Rhodopseudomonas boonkerdii: one gene and its partners. The protein of the gene in region 1 interacts with the protein of each later gene in a pairwise test. Links are inferred from orthologs where the notes say so. Each region holds a gene or a part of one and is shown on either strand. Other genes may lie near its edges. The genes, in order: dnaE, dnaQ, E0H22_RS23180 and E0H22_RS11325.

Evidence for each region.
Region 2: the proteins of dnaE (region 1) and dnaQ interact in binary tests that used the Escherichia coli proteins (3 or more experiments, as listed by UniProt). The link is inferred for Rhodopseudomonas boonkerdii from one-to-one orthologs.
Region 3: the proteins of dnaE (region 1) and E0H22_RS23180 interact in binary tests that used the Escherichia coli proteins (3 or more experiments, as listed by UniProt). The link is inferred for Rhodopseudomonas boonkerdii from one-to-one orthologs.
Region 4: the proteins of dnaE (region 1) and E0H22_RS11325 interact in binary tests that used the Escherichia coli proteins (3 or more experiments, as listed by UniProt). The link is inferred for Rhodopseudomonas boonkerdii from one-to-one orthologs.

What each region holds. Positions count from the first base shown.
Region 1 is NZ_CP036537.1:2,789,867-2,794,005, reverse strand. The notes cover bases 153-4,139. They hold dnaE (DNA polymerase III subunit alpha), read right to left. Parts: upstream 3,815-4,139; coding sequence 353-3,814; downstream 153-352. Outside these bases: E0H22_RS12960 (30S ribosomal protein S2), read right to left, coding at 1-129. UniProt on the Escherichia coli protein: DNA polymerase III is a complex, multichain enzyme responsible for most of the replicative synthesis in bacteria. This DNA polymerase also exhibits 3' to 5' exonuclease activity. The alpha chain is the DNA polymerase catalytic subunit.
Region 2 is NZ_CP036537.1:294,251-297,121, reverse strand. Bases 153-2,871 are described here. They hold dnaQ (DNA polymerase III subunit epsilon), read right to left. Parts: upstream 2,010-2,871; coding sequence 1,296-2,009; downstream 153-1,295. Other genes in these bases: E0H22_RS01335 (Maf family protein), read right to left, coding at 2,727-2,871; coaE (dephospho-CoA kinase), read right to left, coding at 2,045-2,644; secB (protein-export chaperone SecB), read left to right, coding at 710-1,186; E0H22_RS01355 (Tim44/TimA family putative adaptor protein), read right to left, coding at 153-282. Outside these bases: more of E0H22_RS01355, read right to left, coding at 1-152. UniProt on the Escherichia coli protein: DNA polymerase III is a complex, multichain enzyme responsible for most of the replicative synthesis in bacteria. The epsilon subunit contain the editing function and is a proofreading 3'-5' exonuclease.
Region 3 is NZ_CP036537.1:5,048,695-5,051,727, reverse strand. Bases 28-2,908 are described here. They hold E0H22_RS23180 (DNA polymerase III subunit gamma/tau), read left to right. Parts: upstream 28-474; coding sequence 475-2,343; downstream 2,344-2,908. Other genes in these bases: recR (recombination mediator RecR), read left to right, coding at 2,747-2,908; E0H22_RS23175 (YbaB/EbfC family nucleoid-associated protein), read left to right, coding at 2,411-2,731; E0H22_RS23190 (HIT domain-containing protein), read right to left, coding at 28-69. Outside these bases: more of E0H22_RS23190, read right to left, coding at 1-27; more of recR, read left to right, coding at 2,909-3,033. UniProt on the Escherichia coli protein: Part of the beta sliding clamp loading complex, which hydrolyzes ATP to load the beta clamp onto primed DNA to form the DNA replication pre-initiation complex.
Region 4 is NZ_CP036537.1:2,442,019-2,444,990, reverse strand. Bases 42-2,861 are described here. They hold E0H22_RS11325 (aminotransferase), read right to left. Parts: upstream 2,119-2,861; coding sequence 964-2,118; downstream 42-963. Other genes in these bases: E0H22_RS11315 (potassium transporter Kup), read right to left, coding at 2,710-2,861; E0H22_RS11320 (rhodanese-like domain-containing protein), read right to left, coding at 2,126-2,446; E0H22_RS11330 (polyamine ABC transporter substrate-binding protein), read right to left, coding at 42-952. In the rest of the region: more of E0H22_RS11330, read right to left, coding at 1-41; more of E0H22_RS11315, read right to left, coding at 2,862-2,972. UniProt on the Escherichia coli protein: Shows aminotransferase activity with methionine and histidine as substrates, and to a lesser extent also with phenylalanine.

The DNA of each region.
Region 1 (4,139 bases):
GATGATGTGGATGTTGTTGCGGGCGCCGAAAATATATTCGGCCATCTTCGGATTCCAGCGGTGCGACTGGTGGCCGAAGTGAACGCCAGCTTCGAGGAGCTGACGCATGGTGAATTCAGGTAGTGCCATCGTTGTAGTTCTCCGGTTTGTTCCTCCGGAAGCGTGTGAGCAAAGGGCTGTGCGGACAGATGAATCTGCCAGCAGCCCGGTGCCACCGGACGGCGAAATTGCCATGCTTCCGTGTGAGATGGGCCGGCTTATAGCCGGATTCTGCGGATAAGCAAGGAAATCCGGTTGATTATGAAGGATTCAATCCTTCCGATCCAAAATTGAATCCTTGACCTGCCTTGCCCTACAGGGTCTCGACCATCTCGACGCCCGTCACGGCCTTGATCGCCCCGGCGATCTGCGGCGACACCACGAATCGGCCGTCGAGCTTGAATTCGACCTCGGTCTGGAGATCGAGCCGTAGGACAATCGAGACGTCACCGCCTCCATTGCCCGGACCGATCTGCCGCTGGAGCCGTTTTTCCAACGAATCCAATGCTTTGGTGTCCTTCATCACAATCCGTAGACCCTTCTGCGTCTTTGCTGCGGCCGCGTCGAGCGGTTCCGCATGAATGACGCGGGCACGAACATCCTCTCCCTGGAGTTCCGCACCGAGCTGCAGCAGGACTGCGGCGCCGGGTTCCAGCACGTCCCGGTACTGGGCGAGGCCCTCGGAGAACAGAATCGCCTCGAAATGGCCGGTCGGGTCCGACAGGCCCATGATGCCCATCTTGTTGCCGGTCTTGGTGCGGCGTTCCTGACGCGACACGACGGTTGCGGCGACCTTGCCGGCCGTCGCCCCCGTCTTCACCGCCTTGCAAAAATCAGCCCAGCTTTGCACCCGTAGCCGCTTCAATGCAGTGGCGTAATCGTCGAGCGGATGGCCGGACAGGAAGAAGCCGATGGCATCGTATTCCTTGCGCAGCTTCTCGGCGGCAAGCCAGTTGTCGATCTGCGGCAGCATCACCGTGGGCGCATCGGTGGCGCCGCCGAACATGTCGTTCTGCCCCGAGGTCGCAGCCTCGTTGGCGCGCTGGCAGGCGGCAAGAATGCTGTCCGCGCCGCCATGCACGCGGGCTCGGTGCGGATCGAGCGTATCGAACGCGCCGGCAGCGGCCAGCGTCTCGATGATCCGTTTGTTGACGGCCTTGGGACTGACCCGTGAGGCGAAATCGGCGAGCGAGGTGAACAGCCCGTTCCTGTTGCGCTCCGCGACGATCTGCTCGACAGCAGCGGCGCCAACGCCCTTCAGCGCCGCCAGCGCGTAATAGATCGTGTTCTCGCCTACCTCGAAGACGACGCCGGAACGATTGATGTTGGGCGCCTCGACCTTGATGCCGAGCCGCTGCGCTTCAGCACGGAATTCCGAGAGCTTGTCCGTGTTGCTCATGTCCAGCGTCATGGACGCGGCGATGAACTCCACCGGATAATGCGCCTTCATATAAGCGGTGTGATACGACACCAGCGCATAGGCCGCTGCATGGCTCTTGTTGAAGCCGTAGTCGGCGAACTTCGCGAGCAGATCAAAAATCGTATCGGCCTGCCCTTTCGGTACGCCGTTCTTCACCGAGCCCGCGACAAAAATCTCGCGCTGCTTCTCCATCTCGGCGCGGATCTTCTTGCCCATGGCGCGGCGCAACAGATCGGCGTCGCCGAGCGAATAGCCCGCCATCACCTGCGCGATCTGCATCACCTGTTCCTGATAGATGATGACGCCGAAGGTCTCCTTCAGGATCGGCTCGATGATCGGGTGCAGATATTCCGGCTCCTCGTCGCCATGCTTGCGCGCGCAATAGGTCGGGATGTTCGCCATCGGGCCCGGGCGATACAGCGCGACCAGCGCGATGATGTCCTCGAACCGGTCGGGCCGCATATCCACCAGCGCGCGCCGCATGCCGGCGCTTTCCACCTGGAACACACCGACCACTTCGCCGCGCGCCAGCATTTCGTAACTCGCCGCATCGGTGATCGGCGTCGTGGCGAGATCGACATGGATGTCGCGCTGCTTGAGCAGTTTGCACGCGACATCGAGCACGGTCAGCGTCTTCAGGCCGAGGAAGTCGAACTTCACGAGGCCCGCGGGCTCGACCCACTTCATGTTGAACTGGGTGACCGGCATATCCGATTTCGGATCGCGATACATCGGCACGAGCTCTGACAACGGCCGGTCCCCGATCACGATGCCCGCCGCATGCGTCGAGGCGTGGCGGGTCAGACCTTCCAGCTTCTGCGCGATGTCGAAAGCCTTGGCGACGATCGGGTCTTCGTCCCGCGCCGCCTGCAGTTTGGGCTCGTCCTCGATCGCTTGCTTGAGCGTCACCGGCGCGGCTGGATTTTGCGGGACGAGCTTGGTCAACTTGTCGACCTGCCCGTAGGGCATCTGCAGCACGCGACCGACGTCACGTAGCACACCGCGGGCCTGGAGCGTCCCGAAGGTGATGATCTGCGCGACCTGATCGCGGCCGTAGCGCTCCTGCACATAGGAGATCACCTCGCCGCGGCGGTCCTGGCAGAAGTCGATGTCGAAGTCGGGCATCGACACGCGTTCCGGATTGAGGAAGCGCTCGAACAGCAGGTTGAATTGCAGAGGATCGAGATCGGTGATGGTCAGCACCCAGGCGACCAGCGAGCCTGCGCCCGAACCGCGGCCCGGCCCGACCGGAATGCCCTGCGACTTCGCCCATTTGATGAAGTCCGACACGATCAGGAAGTAGCCGGCATAATTCATGCGGGCGATGACGCTCAGCTCGAAATCGAGCCGCGACCGATAGTCCTCCTCACTGCGTCCCTGCGACAGGCCATGCACCTTGAGCCGACGCTCCAGACCCTCGACGGCCTGCCGGCGCAATTCGTCGGTTTCCTCCTGCGCTGCCGCTTCGGCATTGCTGCCTGCGCCGACGGTGAAGCGCGGCAAGATCGGTTTGCGCGTGCGCGGCCGATAGGCGCAGCGTTCGGCGATCTCGACGGTAGACGCCAGGGCCTCCGGGATGTCGGCGAACAGCACCGCCATTTCGGCGCGTGTCTTGAAGCGATGATCGGGCGTCAGTTGCTCGCGGTCGCTCTCGGCGATGATCCTGCCGCCGGCGATGCACAACAGGGCGTCATGCGCCTCGTGATCTTCGGCGGTTGCGAAATACGGCTCGTTCGCAGCGACCAGCGGCAGGCCTTTGGTGTAAGCGAGGTCGATCAACCCCGCTTCGGCACGGCGTTCCTTCTCGATATTGTGGCGCTGCAATTCGATATAGAGGCGATCGCCGAACAGTCCGGCAAGCTGCTCGCAGCGCTGCGCGGCGAGCGCGGCCTGATCGGCGATCAACGCCTGCGACAACGGACCGTCCGGACCGCCCGTGAGCGCGATCACACACTCGGCCTCGTCCTTCAGCCAGTCGAGCTTGATATGCGGGGTCTGGTGGACCGGCGTTTCGAGGAAAGCGCGCGAATTGAGCCGCATCAGGCTCTGATAGCCACGCTCGCGGGTGGCGAGAAACACCATGCGCGGCTGCACGATGTTGAGCGCGTTGCGGGCGTTCGGGTCCTGATCGCCGAAATCGACGGCGAGCTCGACGCCGACGATCGGCTGGATGCCGGAGCCGGCCAGCTTCTCGGAGAACTCCAGCGCGCCGAACATGTTGTCCATGTCGGTGAGCGCCAGCGCCGGCTGGTGGTCGGCCTTGGCGAGGTCGGCGAGCTTGGCGACCTTGATGGAGCCCTTCAGCAGCGAATAGGCCGAATGAACGTGCAGATGCACGAAGCCGGGTGTGGACACGGCGGGACGCGGGCTCATGGGGTCGGACATGTCGGCACTTCGCAGGAAATATCGGGAAAGGCGGCGGCGCCAAGCATCCGACTCGCCGGGCTATCGTGGCCCCGGCCCGCCCGGCTGTCCATTTGAAACCGGACGACCCCGGGCCGCATCCCCGTTTTCCCGCGCTCCGAACGATCCTGCCGCGCCAGCCTCAGAGCTGGGGGATGACTTGCGCCCAAACGGCGATCATCCCGACGAACAGAACGATCGATGCCAGCGCCGCGGCTTCTTCAACAAAGGTCTTCAGCATGTCAGCCTCCGTGATCCCATCTGGAACATACGGAGA
Region 2 (2,871 bases), 2.5 Mb from region 1 along the record:
ATCCTGCTCGACCATGGCGTCGAGACCGGCAGCCAGCGGTGTGCCCGGCTCGGCGATCCCCTTCCAGCGCTCGGCCGGCGAAATCTCAGCGGCCGGAGCCGGCTGGCTCTGGTCGATCGGGCTGCTCGGCATGGACACCACATTGCCTTCCTGCGGCATCGCCTCACGGGCGGCGCGGTCGAAGGGCGGACGCTCTTCCCCGGTACGCTGTCCGAGCACACTGCGCAGGCGCAGGAAAATGAAGACCGCCAGTGCCAGGAAGATGATGGTGTAAATGTCCACGTCTTGTCGCTTTCTGATCGGTACCGGGCTTGGGACCCGGGAAGTAAGGTGCCGCGACACAGGATACATCATCGGCGGCACAATCTCATCTAGACATGAAACCCGGTCCAGCCAATGGCATGCGCTCCGGGGGGCCTGCGGCAAAGCGGCCCCGCTTGGGATGACGGTAACGCCGAACGGGGCGACAAGTTTCTCCCGTGCCGACGGGCGCCGGGTATGGAAGCCGCGGCATATCAGCCGGTTAGCACCGATCGGCGGGCGAATTGAGGCAATTCTCGGCCATTGGCGGACTGCAATCTGACGCTGCCGTCCTTGTCGAATACCGCGGGCCTATGATAGCCACTCGCCGCACGGAAGGGCCGCTTTGGCGCGGCTTTTCGCGGCGAATCGGCAAAGCCGCCCGGCGGCGCTTCAGGAGATTTTCGACATGGCAAATGGCAACGGCAACGCTCCCGAGGTGGCTCCGCCCCAGCTCAACGTGCTGGCTCAGTATACCAAGGACCTCTCCTTCGAGAATCCGAATGCTCCAGCCTCGCTGGCTCCCCAGCAACAGCAGCCAAACATCAACATCCAGATCAATGTCGGCGCCAACAATCTCTCGGACAGCGAATATGAAGTGACACTGTCCATCGAAGGTAAGGCCGATGCCAACGGCTCGGTGCTGTTCTCATTCGAACTGGCTTATGCCGGGGTGTTCCGCATCGTCAACGTACCGCAGGAAAATCTGCACCCGCTGATCATGATCGAATGCCCGCGCCTGCTGTTCCCGTTCGCCCGCGAGATCGTTGCTACCGCCGTGCGCGACGGCGGTTTTCCGCCGCTGATGCTCGATCCGGTCGATTTCGTCGGCCTGTATCGCCAGAACCTGGAACGCCAGCAGGCCGAAGCCGGCCCGGCGAATTAACTGAACTGTACCGTAGGGCGGATGAGGCGAAGCCATAATCCGCCGCGGTGTCTCAACTTTGGACTCGGCCGGCGGATTGCACTTCGCTTATCCGCCCTACGGCCGCGGGTTACGAAGCCGCCTTGTCCGGCTCGCCCCAGAATTCCGACCAGATCTGCTTGTCACCCAGCGTTGCCACAAAGGCGCGATGGGCGATGCGGTCGTCTTCCGTCACGCGCGGCGCCAATGCGATCTCGCGCTGACGGCGCGGCGCATCGCTGACGCCGCTGCGCACCATGATCGGGGCTTCATCCGCCAGGATCAGCGACGACTGCCGCGCACCGACAAGATCGATATAGACCTCAGCCAGCAGTTCAGAGTCGAGCAGTGCCCCGTGCTTGGTGCGGCGGGAATTGTCGATCGAATAGCGGGCGCAGAGATCGTCGAGACGGTTCGACACGCCTGGATGTTTTCGCCGCGCCAGGAGCAGGGTATCGACCAGACGATCACGCGGTACGGGCGGACGCTTGATGCGGTCGAGTTCCATATTGATGAAACCGAGATCGAACGAACCGTTGTGAATCACCAGTGGCGAATCGCCAATAAAGGCGAGGAAGTCATCGGCGATTTCATGAAACAGCGGCTTGGTGGAGAGAAACTCCGCCGACAGACCGTGAACATTGAACGCCTCCTGCGGCATGTCGCGCTCAGGATTGCAGTAGACGTGAAAGGTCTGGCCGGTCGGCATCCGATTGTAGATTTCGAGGCAGCCGATTTCCACCAGCCTGTCGCCGCGGAGCGGATCGAGGCCGGTGGTTTCAGTATCCATCACGATTTCACGCATCGATGTTCTCGGCTCGGCAAATCAGGGCAAGAATCTTAGATTCTTCGTCGTGGCATTTTAGCAGCTTCGGCCAGAATTTCAGCGATCCGGGCGCGCACGGGTTCGATACCATGCGAGGTATCCACGACGAAGTCCGCCCTCTTGCGTTTTTCGGCATCGGGCAGCTGCCGCGCGAGAATGGCGTCGAGCTTTTCTTCCGTCATGCCTTCGCGGGCGAGAATGCGTTCGCGTTGCGTCTTCGCATCGGTGGAGACGACCACGATCCCATCGACGCGCTTGTCCCCGCCGGTCTCAAACAGCAACGGAACATCGACCACAGCGATCGGCGCCCCGGAGGCCTCCGCATCGTCGAGGAACTTCTTGTGATGCTTCGCAAGCAGGGGATGAACGATGCTTTCGAGCTTCTTCATCGCCTCGGCATCGTGAACGACCAGCGGCGACAGTTTTGTGCGATCCACCTTGCCGTTGGCGGTGGTCCCGGGGAACGCCGCCTCGATCAGCGGCACGGCTTCGTTTTCATAGACCTTATGCACCGTGGCATCGGCATCATAGACAGGCACGCCAGCCTCCACGAACAGTTTAGCCGTGGTCGATTTCCCCATGCCGATAGAGCCGGTCAGCCCCAACACGCGCATTCACTTCCCCACTCTCTTTTCCTTGTCCCGGTTCTGCGAAGCGTCACTTCGTGCCGCATCGCGTCCGGAACGCTGTTCTTGTTCAAATCCCGATCATCCGCTCACCGCGTAGAAATTTCAGAAGCGGCAGCAGCGGTAGACCGAGGATCGTGAAATGATCGCCCTCGATCAATTCGAACAGGTGCACACCGAGACCTTCCAGCTGATAGGCGCCCACGCTGGCCGTC
Region 3 (3,033 bases), 2.3 Mb from region 1 along the record:
TAGGTCGCCGATGTCGATGGTGTCTTGCTGGAGCTGTTTGTGCAGCTCGAAGGGGGGCGTGGTGGCCATTCGGACTCTCGATTTTTGGCGCGCAGCGTCGCAGGAACTGGCCGCGCGGACAACTCCGTGGTGCCTGCTTTTGCGAGGATGTGCCACGATTTCTTGCGGCAACACGGTGGCAAATCCTGTGGCAGACCGGAGGCGTGCGTCACGCTTGCTTTCCGGCCCGTTTGGCCCCAAATAGGCAGTGGGAGATTGGCGGTGGACGAGCCACTCGCCAACCGGGTCAGGTCCGGAAGGAAGCAGCCCTAACGAGATCCGGATCGGGTCGCTCGTCAGTCTCCTACCTCGTTCTATCGGGCACAATCAGCGCCAGCGGCGGGAACATCGGTTCCCTTTGCCTTTATCTTGGCCCGGCTGATGGTCCGATGTTCCGCAAGCCGGCACCTGAGACAACAGATTGCGGATTTCTTGATGACCGATGCCGGCATGCCCTCTTCCAATGACGACGCCCAAGCCGGCTTTGCGATGAATTCTGCCGCAACGTCAACGCCTTACCGAGTTCTTGCGCGAAAGTACCGGCCGGGGAATTTCGACGACCTGATCGGCCAGGAAGCTCTGGTCCGCACCGTGTCCAATGCTTTCGAGACCGGCCGCATCCCGCAGGCCTGGATTCTCACTGGTGTCCGTGGGGTCGGTAAGACGACCACGGCGCGCATTCTGGCGCGGGCGCTGAATTACGAGATGGCCGATGGTTCGGTGAAGGGGCCGACCATCCAGATGCCGAGTCATGGCGTGCATTGTAAAGCTATCATGGAAAGCCGTCATATCGACGTGCTGGAAATGGACGCCGCCTCGCATACCGGCGTCGATGACGTTCGCGCGATCAATGACAGCGTGCGTTATGCGCCGACATCTGCGCGTTACAAGGTCTACATCATCGACGAAGTCCACATGCTGTCGACGGCGGCCTTCAACGCGTTTCTGAAAACGCTGGAGGAGCCGCCGGAGCACGCCAAGTTCGTTTTCGCCACCACAGAAATCCGCAAGGTGCCGATCACGGTGTTGTCGCGCTGCCAGCGCTTCGACCTGCGCCGTGTCGATGCCGACGTGCTGATGCAGCACCTGTCGACTATTGCCGGCAAGGAAGGCGTCGAGGTCGAACCTGAAGCGCTTGGTATTATCGCGCGGGCGGCCGAAGGCTCGGTGCGCGATTCACTGTCGCTGTTCGATCAGGCGATCGCCCATGCCGCCGGTCTCGTGAAGGCCGACGCGGTTCGGCAGATGCTCGGCCTCGCCGATCGCACCCGCGTCATCGACCTGTTCGACTCGCTGGCGCGCGGTGATATCGCGGCGGCGTTCAAGGAATTCCGCGAGCAGTACGATGTCGGCGCGGATCCGGTCGTAGTGCTGAGCGATCTCGCCGAGTTCGTCAATTTCGTCACCCGCGTGAAGATCGTGCCTGCGACGGCCGACAACGTGGCCTTCGGCGAGACCGAGCGCCTGCGTGCGCGCGACTTTGCGTCGAAACTCTCGATGCGCGTGCTGTCGCGGATGTGGCAGATGCTGCTCAAGGGCATCACCGAAGTGCAAGGCGCGACGCGTCCTGCTGCCGCAGCCGAGATGGTGCTGGTGCGCATCGCCTATGTCGCCGATCTGCCGACACCCGATGAAGCCATCCGCATGATCGAGCAGGGCGGCGGCTCGTCGCCGGTCATCGGCAATGGCGGCGGCCGTGCTGCGCCGATGCTGAATGCGCCGTCCGCTCAATCCTCCGTGCAGATGCCCTCGGCATCATCGCCGCCCTCCGCGCCGACCATGAGCGCGCCGCGTGGTCCGGTGATGCAGCGAGGGAGTGCCGAGCCGTCGCCGCGGCCCCAGGTCGGGATGGCGGAGGCGCAGCCGGCGACTGTCCTGAAAATTGCAACCTTCCCTGAATTGGTCGCATTGGCCGGGCAAAAGCGCGATCTGATGGTGAAGGCGGCGCTGGAATCCGACGTCCGTCTCGTGCGCATCGAGGATGGCCGGCTCGAACTGTCGATGGAGCGCACGGCCGCGCGTTCGCTGATCAACGACCTCTCGCGCAAGCTGGAAATGTGGACCGGCCGGCGCTGGGCTGTGATCGTCTCCAATGCGCAGGGCGCGGCGACGATCCGTGAGCAGCAGCAGGAACTGAAGGACGAGCGCTATCGCGCCGCCGCGGCCGATCCGCGGGTGCAGGCGGTGCTGGCGAAATTCCCCGGCGCCAAGATGGAAGTCACCATGCTGGCGCCCGAAGTGCCGGATGGCGACGGCAGCGATCTGATCATCGATGACGGCGCCGATCCCGGCGACGACGATTAAGAGCATGATCCCGAAAAGTGGACACCGGTTTTCGGGACCATGCGCACGCAACGATAAAGGACGATCCATGGCTGACTTTCTCGGCATGATGAAGCAGGCGGCGCAGCTGCAGTCGAAGATGAAGGCGATGCAGGAAGAGCTCGACCATGTGGAGGTCGAGGGCATGTCCGGCGGAGGTCTCGTCTCGGTGCGCATGACGGCGAAGACCGAAGTGAAGGCCGTGAAGATCGACCCGTCGCTGGTGAAGCCGGAAGACGTCGAGATCCTCGAGGATCTGCTGGTCACCGCGCTCGGCGATGCCCGCCGCAAGGCGGAAGCCGCCATGCAGGAGAAGATGCAGTCGCTCACCGGCGGCCTCGGCCTGCCGCCGGGGCTGGGCCTCGGCTAAAGGCCCCGAACTGACATGGCCTCCGTTGCCGGACCTGAAATCGAGCGCTTGATTCAGTTGCTTGCGCGGCTGCCCGGACTCGGCCCGCGCTCGGCTCGGCGCGCGGCGCTGCATCTGATCAAGAAGCGCGATGCGCTGATGACGCCGCTGGCCGGCGCGCTGCAGCTGGCAATCGACCGTGTGCAGGTCTGCCAGGTGTGCAGCAATATCGATACGGTGAATCCGTGCACGATCTGCACGGACGCACGGCGCGATCCCTCGACCATCGTGGTCGTCGCCGATGTCGCCGATCTGTGGGCACT
Region 4 (2,972 bases), 350 kb from region 1 along the record:
CATCCACCAACTTCTGGCTCGCCAGATTGCCATTGGCGTAGCCGAGGAAATTCGAGTTCTTCGCGGCGACTTCCGGCCGATAGAGATAGTTGATCAGCTCGTAAGCCTCGGCGACATTGTTCGCGTCCGCCGGAATCGCGAAATTGTCGAAAAACATCTGCGCGCCCTCTTTCGGGATCGCATAGCCGATCTCGACGCCGTTCCTGGCCTCGGCAGCCCGCGCTCTGGCCTGGATGATGTCGCCGGACCACCCCACCACGAGGCAGATTTCGCCAGTGGCCAGGCCATTCAGATATTCGGACGAATGAAATTTCCGAACGCTCGGCCTGATCTTCGCGATCAGATCCGCCGCCTTTTCAAGATCTGGCTGCTTGGTCGAGTTCGGATCGAGGCCGAGATAATTCAACGCCGCCGGCAGGATGTCATCAGCGCTGTCCAGCATGTGAACGCCGCAATCCTTGAATCTTGCGAGGCTTTCCGGCTTGAAGACGATATCCCAGCTATCGATCTTCGCATCCGGGCCGAGGATTTTGGCAACCTGCTTGACGTTGTAGCCGATCCCCGTGGTGCCCCACATGTAGTTGGCGGCGTGCGCATTGTCGGCATCATAGATCGCGAGGCGTTTTGTCACTTCCGGCCAGGCGTTGGCGAGATTCGGCAGCTTGCTCTTGTCGAGCGGCTGAAACACCTTCGCCTTGATCTGACGCTGCAGGAAATAGGCCGTGGGCACGACGACGTCGTAACCGGACTTGCCGGCGAGTAAGCGCGTCTCCAGCGTCTCATTGGCGTCGAACGTGTCGTAGACGACCTTGATGCCGGTCTCTTTGGTGAAGTCCTCCAGGACTCCCGGCGCCATATAGTTCGACCAGTTGTAAAAATTGACCACGCGCTGCTGCGCCCCTGCGGGTGAGGCCAGCAACAGTGCAACCAATGCCAGTCCCGCCTTGCGCATGGTCATCTCCTTCAACGTCGATGCACCGCGTCCGACAGCCGTTCCAGTGCAGCATCCAGCGTCGCGTCGTTCTTCGCAAAACAGAAGCGCACTACCGAGGTCACCTTGTCCTGCTCATAGAAGGCCGACACCGGAATGCCCGCCACCTTGTATTGCGTGACGATGCGCTTGCAGAAATCCTCATCGGTCTCGTTGAGCCCAAGCGGCGACAGATCGACCGTCAGGAAGTATGTCCCCTGCGACCTGATCACCGGAAAGCCGATCCGCTCGAGGCCTGCCGCCAGACGATCGCGGCTGCGCGCGAGATCGGCGCGCATCGACTTGAAGTATTCGTCCGGTTTGCCGAGCCCATAGGCTACCGCCACCTGCAGGTTCGGCGCCGTGGTGAAGGTCAGGAATTGATGCACTTTGGCGCAGACGCGGAGCAGATGCGGGGCGGCACAGACGAAGCCGATCTTCCAGCCGGTCAGCGAGAAGATTTTGCCGGCCGAACCGACCTTGATGGTACGGTCGCGCATGCCCGGAATGGTGATCAGCGGGATGTGCTCGTGGCCGTCGAAGGTGACGTGCTCCCACACTTCATCGCAGATCGCAATGGCATCGAACTCCTGGCAGAACCTTGCCAGCAGTTCGAGATCTTCGCGCGGATAAACCACCGCCGCCGGATTGAGCGGCGAATTGAACAGGACAGCGCGGGTCTTGTGATTGAAGACGGCACGCAGATCCTCCTCCGTTAGCCGCCAGTGCGGAGGCTTCAAGCTGACAAGTCGCGGAATGCCGCCAGCCTGCCGGATGATCGGCAGATAGCTGTCGTAGACAGGCTGGAACACCACCACTTCATCGCCCGGCTGCACCACGGCCAGGATCGAGGAGGTCAGCGCTTCGGTGCCACCCGACGTCACCATCACCTCGGTCATCGGATCCAGCGCCAGCTTGTGCCAGTGCTGATAATGCGTAGCGATGGCCTGACGCAGCTCTGGGATACCCATCATCGACGGATACTGGTTGTAGCCGTGAATAGTGGCGTCTGCTGCGGCCTGACGGATGTCGTCGGGACCGGGATGATCGGGAAAACCCTGGCCGAGATTGATGGCGTTATTGTCGCGAGCGAGCTGCGACATCGCCTCGAAGACGGTGACGGGCAGCTCCGAGAAAATCTTGTTCATCGAAGGATCAGGCTTTCGTCGGCAGGCCCGCGGCTTTCCAGCCAATGATGCCACCGGCAAGGTGCTTGTCGTAAGCGAGACCCGCAGCCTGCGCCGCGAGCGAGGCAGTCACCGAGCGTTTACCCGAGCGGCACGCGAACACGACCTCTTTGCCGGCCGGATCGGGAATCTGCGCGGGGTCGAAGGTCGAGAGCGGCACCACCACGGAATCCGGATAGGCTTCGACTTCGACCTCGTTCGGCTCGCGCACATCGACCAGCAGATACCTGCCGTCCTTGATGCCCTGTGCGACTTCCTCTGGCGTCAAATCCTGAACTTCGCCTGCCACCACAAACCTCCTGTACTCCGGCGTCCGGAGCAAATCAGAAGGGGCCGGATCGGCCCCTGTTTTCGGGGGCCAAACTCGCGCTTTGGAGGCCGAAAATCAAGCTCGCAAAGAGACGAATAAATCGGGCATCCGTGCCCCGGGCGCGATGCAATGCCAAGCATTGCTTCGCAGAACCGGGGCCCTAACGAACGCCGGCGTTCGTGGCGATCCCGGCTCTGCGGAGCAGCGTTACACGCTGCGCCGCGTCCGGGATACAAGGAAGTCTAAATCGTCACCTGGGTGCCCACCTCGACCACCCTGCCCGTCGGGATCGAGAAGTAGTCGGTGGCGTCATTGGCCGTGCGGCTGAGACCGATGAACAAATGATCCTGCCAGCGCGGCATGCCGGAATGCGCGGCCGGCTTCAGCGCACGCCGCGACAGGAAAAACGAGGTTGCCATGATGTCGAACTGCCATCCCGTTTTCCGCGCGATGGCGAGGGCTTTGGGTACATTCGGCGATTCCATGAAACCGAAACGCAGCGTGA